DNA from 4 places in the Pantoea sp. X-Soil-ISGK-285 genome. Region 2 is predicted to be linked to each of the others. Evidence: predicted binding sites of a transcription regulator. Region 2 holds the regulator's gene; each other region holds the start of a gene.

Region 1 (3,209 bases), 1.0 Mb from region 2:
TACTCCAGATATTGCTGATCGACATCTTTCGTCACGTAAATGCCGTTGAACACCGAGCACTCAAATTGTGCAATGTCCGGATTCTCTTCGCGAACCGCTTCGATCAGATCGTCCAGATCCTGGAAGATCAGCGCATCGGCTTTAATCAGCTGGCGAATCTCTTCCACTTCACGGCCATGCGCAATCAGTTCCGTGGCGCTAGGCATATCGATACCGTAGACGTTCGGGAAACGAATTTCCGGCGCCGCTGACGCCAGATAAACCCTTTTTGCGCCCGCTTCACGCGCCATCTCAATAATCTGCTCTGAGGTGGTACCGCGAACAATAGAGTCATCCACCAGCAGCACGTTTTTATCACGGAATTCGGCGCGGTTAGCGTTGAGCTTGCGGCGCACCGCGCTGCGGCGTAACTGCTGGCCCGGCATGATAAAAGTACGGCCAACGTACCGGTTCTTCACGAAGCCCTGGCGATAGGGTTTGTCGAGAATACGTGCAATTTCCAGCGCGATATCGGTGGAGGTTTCAGGAATCGGAATCACAACGTCGATATCGAGATCTTCCCACTCGCGCGCAATTTTCTCACCCAGCTTGGTGCCCATACGAACACGGGCGCTGTAGACCGAGATTTTGTCGAGGAAGGAGTCGGGACGCGCAAAATAGACATACTCGAACAGGCACGGATTGCTTTTCGGATTTTCAGCGCACTGGCGGGTAGACAGCTGGCCCGCCTCAGTCACATAAACCGCTTCACCCGGTGCAACGTCACGGATGAACTCAAAGCCCAGCGTATCCAGCGCCACGCTCTCGGAGGCGACCATATATTCGGTGCGGCCATCAGCGATAACGCGCTTGCCCAGCACCAGCGGACGGATACCGTTAGGATCACGGAAGGCGACCATGCCGTGGCCGATAATCATCGACACTACCGCATAGGCTCCGCGCACCTGCTGATGCACGGCAGCAACCGCAGCAAAGATGTTGTCGGCTGTCAGCGGATCGTTTTGGAAACGATCTAACTCCTGCGCAAAGATGTTCAGCAGGATTTCAGAATCTGAGGTGGTATTAACGTGACGGCGGCCCTTTTCAAACAGGTGCTTACGCAGCACATGGGCGTTGGTCAGGTTACCGTTGTGCGCCAGGGTGATGCCATACGGGGAGTTTACATAGAATGGCTGCGCTTCAGAGGCACTGGAGCTTCCCGCGGTTGGATAACGCGCGTGACCGATCCCCATATTGCCCTGCAGACGCTGCATGTGGCGTGCTTCGAAAACGTCGCTGACCAGGCCGTTTGCCTTTCGCAGGCGAAAACATTTCAGCGCATCGATAGTACAAATGCCTGCGGCATCCTGCCCGCGGTGCTGGAGCACCGTTAACGCGTCATAGATCGACTGGTTGACCGGCATGAAACCGGTGATACCGACAATACCGCACATGTTGTCATTTCCTCATTAAGCCGCACTCCCGGTCACATCACCGGGGTAAAAAACTCGACGTGCTTTTCAGGTAATCAAAAAACCACCTGATTATATAACTGAACTCGGGAATGAGTTGAGACTGTTGCCAGTCCGGACTTTTGGAAAACCCAGTGAATGTATCGAGGAAGAACAGCAAAGCGGCTACGATCAGCACACCACGCAATGCCCCGAAACAGACGCCCAACACCCGGTCGGTTCCCGACAGGCCGGTTTTTTCCACCAGCGTGCCGATAACGTAGTTCACAATGGCCCCCACAATCAGGGTTGCCACAAACAGCACACCGATGGCGATACCGTTACGAACCAGTTCGTCGTCAAAACCTGTAAACCAGACTGCAAGGTAGGCGTAGTAATGACTGGCGACAAAAAACGCGCATCCCCAGGTAACAAGAGATAAGGCTTCCCGGACAAACCCACGGACCAGGCTGACCAGAGCCGAAAAACCAACTACCGCAATAATGACGTAATCAATCCAGATCATGAACTCTTCCAGCGCCAGTGCAATTGCACCCCTGCATCCAGTTCGGGGCGCATTCTAACAGAAAAAGAAAACGTTTGCGTAGCGGTTTTCTTTTTCTGCATCCATAAAAAAGGCGATGAAAAAAAACGCTATCGCCCGGGTGATTCTCAACCGGACAGGCCGTTGAAAATCGTCAATTTTTTTCGCGGCAGCGCGCATTAAACGCGCTGTCTGAGGGGTAAAAGACGCTGCCTGTTACTGCTATCGGCAGCGCCAATCGCCCGTTTTAGCGGGCGCTGTATGGCTTCACGACACCGCCCAGTCCTGAGATACTTTTCAGCTCGCCAACCGCACTCTGCATTTTGGCTTTCGACGCATCAGGCCCAACGTAAATGCGGGTGATCTGACCCTGTACCGGCGTTGAAGGCACGGTAAAGGCGCGATAGCCCGACAGCCGCAGCTGCGCGACAATCTCATTCACTTTGCTGGCGTTTTTCAGCGCACCTAACTGCACCACATAAGCCTGCCCTGCCGGCGCTGTCGTCTCTGCTGATTTTGGCGCCTCTTCCTGCTTCGGCTGTTCGACCACTTTAGGCTGTTCAACCGGTTTAGGTTTAGGCTGCTCCACGGCTTTTGGCTTCTGCTGTTCGACCGGCTTCTGCTTAGGCTGTTCTGTTACTTTCGGTTTCTGCTGCTCAACGACCTTCGGCTTCGTCACCGTCTGTGCGGGCACAGACTGATGGACCGGCGGCGGCGAGACCACTACCGGATCGCTCTCGTCTTCCGGTTGAGTCCGACCCTGCTCTGCCGTAGCGTTGGTTTTACCGTTGCCATTGCCATTGCTGCTGCTGACCGCATTGCCCGCGCCTTCCGGCGGCTGTGCCGGCAGCGACTGGGTTACCGGCGGCACCATTTCGCTGTCCTGCTGATCGTCAGGTTTCGGCACCAGCGGAATGGCGGCGAACTCCTCTTTGTAATGCTTTTTCTGACCATCCAGCAGCCCTGGCAGCACAATCACGCCAACGGCGACCAGAATAACGGTGCCGACTAAACGGTTCTGAAACTTACTTGCCACGTCCTTTCTCCGTTTCAATCGATTCCATGACCTGTGCAACGGTGTGGAATGAACCACAGACCAGCACAATGTCCTGCGGCGCTGCCCGCTGGCGTGCCTGCTGCCAGGCCAGCTCAACCGAACTAAAAGCCTCGCCCTGCGACAGGTTGTTCAGCAGTTGCTCAGCACTGGCGCCACGCGGGCCCTCGAGGGGCGCGCA
Region 2 (3,209 bases):
GCAACCAGCGGCATAATGGTGGCAAAGACTTTGTTAGCGCGCGCTGCAGGGTAGCGATCCACCACCAGCGCCTGCCAGCTTACGGCAGCGGCACAGACGCCAATCGCCTGGACAAAACGCAGCGCCAGCATCAGATAGATATCATTCACCCACAGCATGCCTGCGCAGCCAGCGCCAAACATGGCCAGTCCGGACAGCAGCACCGGTTTACGACCGATGCGATCGGAAAGCGGTCCCCAGAAGAGCTGACCCACGGCGAAGCCGCCCAGGAAGAGACTCATACTGGCGCTGATCAGACCGGGTGAAGTGTTAAAGGTTTGCTGCATCGCACCAAAGGCGGGCAGGTACATATCAGTGGCTAAAAAGCCCAGCATGCTCAGCAGGGCAAGGTAGGGCATAAACCCTTTATTCGACAGCATCTGATTCTCATTTTTGCAGGATAAACGCGGCAGAGTGTAAAAGGTGCGTTTGCTGCTGTGAAACGGTAATATTTGCCGATTGCTGTTAAAATTTTTGAAGGCAGATTATGTGGTCAGAATATGCATTAGAAGTGGTTGACGCTGTCGCCCGTGGGGGGAGCTTCAGCGCCGCCGCGCAGGAGTTGCATCGGGTGCCCTCTGCCATCAGCTATACGGTGCGTCAGCTGGAAAACTGGCTGGCGGTACCGCTGTTTGAACGGCAGCATCGCGAAGTGGTTCTGACCCCGGCGGGTGAGCATTTTGTCCGGGAAGGACGCAGCGTCATCAAAAAAATGCTTGCCACCCGGCGACAGTGTCAGCAGCTGGCTAACGGCTGGCGCGGCCAGCTAAGCATAGCCGTTGACCGTATCGCTAAACCTCAGCGCACCCGGCAGCTGGTCAAAGATTTCTATCGCCACTTTCCTGATATGGAGCTGATCATCAGCTATGAAGTCTTTAACGGCGTCTGGGATGCGCTGGCCGATGGCCGGGTGGAAGTGGCGATTGGTGCCACTCAGGCGATACCGGTGGGCGGACGTTTTGCTTTTCGGGATATGGGCACGCTTAACTGGCGCTGCGTGGTTGCGCCCGACCATCCTCTGACACAGGCGAGCCAGATAGATGATGACACGCTGCGGAGCTGGCCATCCCTGGTGCTGGAAGATACTTCTCGCGCACTGCCGCGTCGTATGACATGGACGCTGGATAACCAGCGCCGGCTGGTGGTGCCGGAGTGGCAAACCGGGCTCGAGTGCGTGCAGGCGGGATTGTGTGTGGCGATGGTGCCGGGCCATCTGGCCAGGCCACTGCTCGACAGCGGCGAGCTGGTTGAACTGACGCTGCCGGTGGCGTTTCCGGACAGCCCATGCTGCGTCAGCTGGGCAGAGGATCGCGCATCACCGGCGACAGGCTGGTTGCTCAGCTATCTGGGTGATGCGCAAACGCTTAATCAGGAGTGGTTAAGCGAGCATTAACGGCGATAGTCGCGGAACGGGCCATCGGCCACGGAACGGCGCTCAATCAGCGTGGGATGGACCTCAATCGTTTGTGACACTTCGCGTTTACTGGTAATGCGGTCCAGCAGCATTTCCAGCGCTTTCTCACCCAGCTGGGCTTTAGGCTGATGCACTGTGGTCAGGGCCGGTGCAAAATAACGGGCGTTGCGCACATTGTCATAGCCGATCACCGAAATATCCTGGGGGACGCGTAAACCCATCTCGTCGGCGGCGCAAATCGCGCCCATCGCCATGATGTCACCGCCACAGAACACCGCCGTGGGACGCTGCTTCTGCGACAGGATCTGCTGCATCGCCTGATAGCCCGACTCCGGCTCAAAGTCACCCTGCACAATCCACTCGGCGCGTGGCTGAATACCCGCTTCTTCCATCGCCTTCAGGAAACCGGCATGACGTCCGCCACCGGTGTTACGCTCCATCTGGCCGGGGATTGCACCAATATCCCGGTGTCCGCGTTCAATCAGATAGCGTCCCGCCAGATAGCCGCCCTGGAAAGCATTATCCAGTACCGTGTCGGTGAAGTCGGCGCGCGATTCACCCCAGTCCATCACCACCATCGGGATATTGCGGTTCTCTTCCAGCATCTGCAGCAGATCGTCCGGATATTCAGAGCACATCACCAGCAGCCCATCGACGCGTTTCTGCGCCATCATGCTGAGATAGGCGCGCTGTTTTTGCAGATCGTTATGCGCATTACCCAGAATCAGCGTATAGCCTTTGTCAAAGCAGTGATTTTCAACCGCTTCGATAATTTCAGCGAAATAGGGCGCTTCGCTGGAGGTGGCAAGCAGGCCCAGCGTTTTGGTGTGGTTCACTTTCAGGCTGCGCGCCACGGCGCTCGGCGAGTAGTGCAGTTCTTTAATCGCCTGCCAGACCGCGTTGCGCGTCTCTTCAGCCACAAAGCGGGTTTTATTGATGACGTGCGAAACGGTGGTCGTTGAGACGCCAGCGCGTTTCGCCACATCTTTAATTGTTGCCATGAAAATCGGACTCCAGTGCTTATCTAACTCTATGATAAGCGTAGTGTTAAACGTTTGCGTCTGTTCAGGTTTTTTTCCGCAAAAATGCAGCATTCATGGCCAGGAAACAGGCCGCTGGCGGCGTAAAAGCGCCTGAAAACGTGCGCAAACGGAATCAGGGTTGCGCGCGTTGCGCAACAAAGGCGGGATTCTAACAAGGCTGAACGGATAAAACGAGATTTTTACCGGGCCCTGTGGGAAAATGCGATACCCCTGCTAATTGTGTGACTAAGGAGCAAGCAATGAGTACCGATCTTAAACTGGCTTTAATGACCACCGCGGGCTGTCTGCTGATGATTGTGGCCTTTAGTTTTACCGCTATTCTGCACTAAAAAAAAGCCGGGATTATCCCGGCTCTCTTCTGGTTGTTCTGCTGCTCAGCGTATGGTTTTTGGCGTCATCACCCGACGGGCACCAATATAGTGGCGCTGCCAGTAATCTTCTCCTAACGCGCTGATCTGAATATCTTTGCCGGTGCGTGGCGACTGGATAAACTTGCCATCACCCAGGTAAACGCCGACATGGTCCGCAGTACCGCGTCCATTGATACGGAAGAAGACCAGATCGCCTTTCTCCAGCGACTCACGCTTGATCGGCGCGGCATCACGCAGGTGGTACATCTCGTTAGCAGTACGTGGGATCTTAAACTTCACCAGATCTTTATAGGCGTACCAGACCAGGCCGCTGCAATCGAAACCGGTATGGGGAGAGGTGCC
Region 3 (3,209 bases), 1.5 Mb from region 2:
GATCGACAAACACCATGTCGCCCAGTAACTCCTGCGCGTGTTCAGTGATACCCACGGTGTAGCTGCCATCTTCTTCTTTGCGCACCCACTCGTGGCTGTCGCGGTACTTCAACGTATTCGGCACATTGCTCATTGGCCATTTCTCCTGAATAAAATTTACTGAGCGACCGGTTTACCGGCGCGGACAAAAACGGGACGGGTAACCTGGACCGGCATCTGGCGGTTACGGATCTCAACGATGGCGGTGCTGCCGACTGAGGCCGGTACGCGCGCCAGGGCGATGCTGCAACCCAGCGTCGGAGAGAAAGAGCCACTGGTGATGATCCCCTCCTGCGGCTGCCCCTGGTCATCGGTGAAACGCACCGGCAAGCCGTTACGCAGCACCCCTTTTTCTGTGAGGATCAGCCCCACCAGCTTTTCGGTACCGCGTTCACGCTGCAGTTCCAGCGCTTCCCGGCCGATGAAATCGCGGTCAGCAGGTTCCCAGCAGACCGTCCAGCCCATGTTGGCAGCCAGCGGTGAAACGCCTTCATCCATCTCCTGACCATACAGATTCATACCCGCTTCCAGACGCAGCGTGTCACGTGCGCCCAGTCCGGCAGGTTTTACGCCAGCGGCCAGCAGACGCTGCCAGAAATCGGCCACCTCCTCTGCGGGCATAGCAATCTCATATCCCGCTTCGCCGGTATAGCCGGTGGTGGCGATAAACAGGTCACCTGACTGCACGCCGAAAAATGGCTTCATGCCGGCAACAGCCTGACGCTGCTCCTCGCTGAACAGCGTCTGTGCCTTCTGCTGCGCCTGCGGACCCTGCACGGCAATCAGCGCCAGGTCGTCGCGTTCCGTCAGCGTAATGCCATAGCCCTGCGCGTGTTGCGTGATCCAGGCGAGATCGTTTTCACGGGTGGCAGAGTTCACCACCAGGCGGAAGAACTCTTCGCTCATAAAGTAAACAATCAAATCGTCAATGACGCCACCCGAGGCATTCAGCATCCCGGTGTAGAGCGCTTTGCCTGGCTGGGTCAGTTTTGCCACATCATTTGCCAGCAGGTAGCGCAGGAATTCACGGGTACGCGGGCCTGTCAGGTCGACGATGGTCATGTGAGAGACATCAAACATACCGGCGTCGGTGCGCACCACATGATGTTCATCCATCTGGGAGCCATAGTGCAGCGGCATCATCCAGCCATGAAAATCCACCATGCGGGCACCGCAGGCCTGATGCTGTTCAAACAGAGGTGTTTGCTGAGTCATAACCATCCTGTGCAGAAGCGAGTAAGTGCAAAAGTGCGCCGGAATTCAGTGCCGACGCAAACGTTCTCTTAGGGCTGACGTTACCACCGAATCTGACGATTAACCATAAGCAAACCGGGGTCGAAAGCAGAGGCACAGCCTAACCAGGAACGGCTGCTAACAGGATATAAAACTGCAATTTTGTGATTAATCGCGCAATAAATGCAGGGAATTTAAATATACGCAGCAAATTTATGCGGGATGGCATTCAGGATGTTAAAAAAATCCCGCGCCAAGCGGACAGAAGAATGAGAAAAAGTAATGCGAATTCGCCCGCAAAATTAGAATAAATCAAACGAAGACCTCTGCTGGTGCAGCGTTGCCTTTTTGTGGTGCAGAGCGGTGTCAGGCATAAAAAAAGCCAGCAGAAGCTGGCTTAACAGAAGGGCAGATTTAGCGTAGCCAGGCGGGCAGATCATTCAGGCCCATCGCCTGCTTCAGCATCATGGGTTTAACACCCGGCAGGCGGTCAGCCAGTTTCAGACCCACGTCGCGCAGCAATTTTTTCGCCGGATTATTGCCTGCGAACATTTCACGGAAGCCCTGCATTCCCGCCAGCATCATTGCGGCGCTGTGCTTACGGCTGCGCTCATAGCGTCGCAGATAGAGGTGCTGACCAATATCTTTGCCCTGCTGATGCAGGCGGCGAATCTCACCGATCAGCTCGGCGGCATCCATAAACCCAAGGTTAACGCCCTGACCCGCCAGCGGATGAATGGTGTGAGCCGCATCGCCCACCAGCGCCAGACGGTGTGCCGCGAAGTTGCGGGCATAGCGCGCCACCAGCGGAAACGATTTGCGCTCGCTTTCCAGCTGGCACAGGCCGAGCCGCATATCAAACGCCACCGAGAGCTGCTGATTGAACAGCGCTTCCGGCATGGTTTCCAGACGGCTCGCTTCCTGCGGCGAGAGCGACCAGACGATGGAACTGAGATGCGGATCCTGCATCGGCAGGAAAGCCAGAATGCCGTCGCCGTGGAACACCTGGCGCGCTACTGCGTCGTGCGGCTTCTCAGTGCGGACGTTTGCCACTAACGCATGGTGATCGTAATCCCAGAAGGTCAGCGGGATATCGGCTTTGTTGCGTAGCCAGGAGTTAGCGCCGTCAGCGGCAATCATTAATCGCGCACTTAACATGCTGCCATCCTGCAGAGTAACAAAGGCTTCGTTGTCACCAAACGCGACCTGCTGTAACTGCGAAGGTGCCATTATCGTCACGTCGCTGCAGGCGCTGGCACGTTGCCAGAGCGCATTGTGGATCACCGGGTTTTCGATGATATGTCCCAGATGCGACAGGCCCTGCTGCTCATCATCAAAGGCGATGGAGCCGAAGCTGTCCTTATCCCACACTTCCATACCGTGATAAGCGCTGGCGCGCAGCGAGAGAATGGTCGACCAGACATCCAGCTTCTGCAGCAGCCGTTCGCTGGCGGCATTGATTGCCGACACGCGAACTGACGGTGACGCACTCAGCGCCAGCGGTGGCTCCGGTGATTTTTCCAGTACGGCGATGCGCAGTCCGCTGCCCTGCAAGCCGCAGGCCACCGCCAGTCCCACCATACCGCCACCGGCAATCACCACATCAAAAGTTTGCATCTGAGCCTCTTTATTAACGCTTAACCCAGCCAAGCGTGCGCTCAGCCAGTTGATTTCTTAACCACGGCAGATGATCCATCGCCAGCAGGCCCAGGTTACGTCCTGCCACCAGCGGGCCATAGCGATTCGCAAAGACGCGAACCAGTCCGTCGGTGATACCGATGGTGGCGGCGCGGTCGGGCTGACGACGCTGCTGGTAATGATGCAGCACCGCATAGCTGCCGGGGTCCTGCTGCTGCCGATGGGCGGCTGCCAGCGTTTCAGCCAGCGACATCACATCTCGCAGGCCCAGGTTGAAGCCCTGCCCGGCAATCGGATGT
Region 4 (3,209 bases), 1.5 Mb from region 2:
GGTGCTGGGCAGCGGCGATGTGCAGCTGGATATGATGACCCGCGAAGTGCTCTACAAAGGACAGCGCGAGCAGCTTACGGCGCGCGAATATGCCCTGCTCTACGCCCTGCTGGAGCGGCCAGGCGCTATTCTGTCGCGCGAGCAGCTGGAAAATCGCATCTATGGCTGGGGCGATGAAGTCAGCAGCAACGCGGTGGATGTTCTGATCCACGGGATGCGCCGCAAGCTGGATAACGACGTGATCCGCAATGTGCGCGGACTGGGCTGGCGGGTACCGGCAATATGAAACCCTTCACCTTTATGCGTTCATTACGCAACAAATTACTCTCTACGCTGCTGATTATTCATCTGCTGATGATCGGCGGCGTCACCTGGTATTTCTTCAGCTGCTACGGCGATATGGTCGGCACCATGAAGGACGATCAGCTGGCAAAAATCGCTGATGCCTGGTCCACTAATAAACAGATGCCCGCCCTGATGCCGATGCTTATTGCGCCTGACAAGGCGAAGAGCGCCTTTGTGGTGCAACTGTGGGACGATCGGGGTCAGTTACGGGCCAGCTCATGGCCGGAGCTGCAGGCTCCGCTGCAAAATCAACGGGGCTATCGCGACGTGCATGTGGGTCAGTGCGACGACTGCGAATGGCGCATCTATACCCGGCCCGGCTTACCTGGCAGCGAGATCAAAACCATCCAGGTGATGCACAACCTCAGCTACATGAAGGCATTGATGGTCAAGCGGGCGCTGTCAGCGATCATTCCGTTGATCCTGATGATGCCGCTGTCACTGCTGGTGATCTGGCTGGTGGTGCGCAAGATCACCCGGGATCTGCAGGTCGCTTCGCGTCAGATTGCCGCGCAGGAGACGCATCATCCGCACAATGTCTCACCCGAAGGCTTGCCGGATGAGATCCTGCCGCTGGTGGCCGCCTACAACTCGCTGCTGAGTAAGCTGCGTGAGGCCTGGTCGTCGCAGCGTCAGTTCCTGGAAGATGCGGCGCATGAGCTGCGCACGCCGGTAACGGCGGTGACCTTGCAGCTGGAAAATCTGCGTCAGCATATCCAGCCAGGCGAAGCGAGCCGGCAGTTCAGCCAGCTGGAAGCGGGCGTCACACGCACCCGTCATCTGGTCACGCAGTTACTTAATGTCTCGCGTCAGGATGACCAGAGCGTGGTCGCCAGCGTCGAGCATATCGAACTGGACGATCTGCTGAAAGAGAGCATTGAGCAGCTGATGGTAGTGGCAGATAAACGCGGCATCGATATCGGCTTTAATGGCTCCACGCAGTATCGTCTGCAGGCCAGCCGTTCCGAGCTGCGCAGCCTGTTCGACAATCTGATTGGTAACGCCATGTTGCACACGCCGGAGGGCAGCCTGGTCGATGTGCTGCTGCATCGGGTCGCAGGTAAAACAGTGGTCGATATTGTCGATAACGGGCCAGGCATGCCGGAATCCTTTATCGAACGCGCCTTTGACCGTTTTACCCGTTCACCTGACGTTAAAGCCCAGGGCAGCGGGCTGGGATTATCCATTGTGCGCAACGTCGCACAGAAGCATCAGATTCACGTCGCCCTTTCCAATTGCATGACGCCACAGGGTGCCATTTGTGGTTTGCAGGTTCGCGTCACCCTTCCCTGATCCCGCCCGTTTGATCACGAACCAGACAACGTAAACGGTTGCCTGGTTCCGTTCGATCCTGGTCATTATTGTGAAGCGCATCACATTTTAGCTGAATTGTAATGCAACACTTTTTGACAAACGTGAGCAAAATCTATTTTCTATCGATCTGTTACAGGCACGCTACGCGGGCTGAAGAACTGGCTGTTATTTGCTGTGAAACCCTCATTCCCATCAAGGGACCGATTTCTCTCTGACTGCGTCTGCTGTGCGGCGGTCAAAAGCATGTGGCTGATAATAATGAAATTTAAAACGTTGATAGCAGGTGCCGTGCTGGCATGTTCATTGAGTGGCGCTGCGCAGGCCGCTGAAAGCGATCCGCAGTATGTCTCCGACTGGTGGCATCAGAGCGTTAACGTGGTAGGCAGCTACCACACCCGTTTCGGACCGCAGTTTAACAACGACGTTTATCTGGAATATGAAGCGTTTGCGAAGAAGGACTGGTTCGATTTTTATGGCTACCTCGATCTGACCAACTTCTTCGGCGCAGGCAACAGCAACGCCAACGGCATTTTTGATCACGGTTCACCGATGTTTATGGAGATTGAGCCGCGCTTCTCTATCGACAAACTGACCGGCACCAGCCTGGCGTTTGGTCCGTTCAAAGAGTGGTATTTCGCTAACAACTACATCTACGACATGGGCCGCAACAGCGATAGCCGCCAGAACACCTGGTACATGGGTCTGGGCACCGATATCGATACGCACAGCGATGTCGGTCTGTCGCTGAACGTCTACGCCAAATATCAGTGGGAAAACTACGGTGCGGCGAATGAAAACAGCTGGGATGGCTATCGCTTCAAGGTGAAATACTTCGTGCCAATCACCACGCTGTGGGGCGGTAACCTGGGCTATGTGGGCTTCACCAACTTCGACTGGGGTTCCGATCTCCGCGATAAAGGCGGTTCATCACGCACCAGCAACTCCATCGCCTCCAGCCACATTCTGTCACTGGGTTACGATCACTGGCACTTCTCTGCGGTAGCGCGTTACTTCCACAACGGCGGACAGTGGGCGGATGGACAGGAACAGAATTTTGGCAACGGGCCGTTTGAAGTGAAATCGACTGGCTGGGGTTACTACCTGGTGGCGGGTTATAACTTCTGATTACGTGCGGCGGCCTGAATAGCGCCGCCGCGCATTAATCCGGGCAGTTGCCATTAATTAATACGGCGCCGCAAATTGCGACGCCGGCTGGCCCGATTATTCCTGCGGCTTCTCGACATTGATGCGCCACGGAATGTTGAACTTATCAATAAACATCGCGAATCCGTTCGACCAGAACGTCTCCTGCCACTCAGTTGTCACCTTGCCGCCTGCCGACAGTTTCTCAAACCAGGCTTTACCCTTTTCGACATCGGTAGTTGAGAGACTGACCGCGTAACCGGCATGCTCAGACGCTGGCGGCTGATCGGTGTTGCCATCGCTCAGCATCAGCTCACCGTCACCAATACGCAGCTGGGCATGCATGATCTTTTCTGGCGGCTGCGGCGCGGCAGACTGATCGCCGACCTGCTCACCCTGATCCGGCA

What was found. The regulator PurR, encoded in region 2, represses purine synthesis genes. The targets are predictions, from matches to a motif close to CANGCAAACGTTTGCNTG.
Region 1: a site for PurR is predicted at 2,020-2,037, ahead of cvpA (colicin V production protein). Genes of this name have one in related genera too.
Region 3: a site for PurR is predicted at 1,308-1,325, ahead of gcvT (glycine cleavage system aminomethyltransferase GcvT). Genes of this name have one in related genera too.
Region 4: a site for PurR is predicted at 1,666-1,683, ahead of AC6I8B_RS01655 (nucleoside-specific channel-forming protein Tsx). Genes of this name have one in related genera too.

The regions. Positions count from the first base shown of each region.
Region 1 is NZ_AP035938.1:2,883,164-2,886,372, forward strand. It holds gene purF (amidophosphoribosyltransferase) at 1-1,433, opposite strand, end outside; gene cvpA (colicin V production protein) at 1,471-1,956, opposite strand; gene dedD (cell division protein DedD) at 2,222-3,010, opposite strand; gene folC (bifunctional tetrahydrofolate synthase/dihydrofolate synthase) at 3,000-3,209, opposite strand, start outside.
Region 2 is NZ_AP035938.1:1,878,167-1,881,375, forward strand. It holds gene punC (purine nucleoside transporter PunC) at 1-419, opposite strand, end outside; gene punR (DNA-binding transcriptional activator PunR) at 527-1,432, shown strand; gene purR (HTH-type transcriptional repressor PurR) at 1,429-2,454, opposite strand; gene cydH (cytochrome bd-I oxidase subunit CydH) at 2,736-2,825, shown strand; gene AC6I8B_RS08975 (C40 family peptidase) at 2,871-3,209, opposite strand, start outside.
Region 3 is NZ_AP035938.1:3,356,633-3,359,841, forward strand. It holds gene gcvH (glycine cleavage system protein GcvH) at 1-133, opposite strand, end outside; gene gcvT (glycine cleavage system aminomethyltransferase GcvT) at 157-1,254, opposite strand; gene ubiI (FAD-dependent 2-octaprenylphenol hydroxylase) at 1,687-2,889, opposite strand; gene ubiH (2-octaprenyl-6-methoxyphenyl hydroxylase) at 2,903-3,209, opposite strand, start outside.
Region 4 is NZ_AP035938.1:372,779-375,987, reverse strand. It holds gene AC6I8B_RS01665 (response regulator) at 1-286, shown strand, start outside; gene AC6I8B_RS01660 (sensor histidine kinase) at 283-1,638, shown strand; gene AC6I8B_RS01655 (nucleoside-specific channel-forming protein Tsx) at 1,918-2,784, shown strand; gene yjdN (VOC family metalloprotein YjdN) at 2,881-3,209, opposite strand, start outside.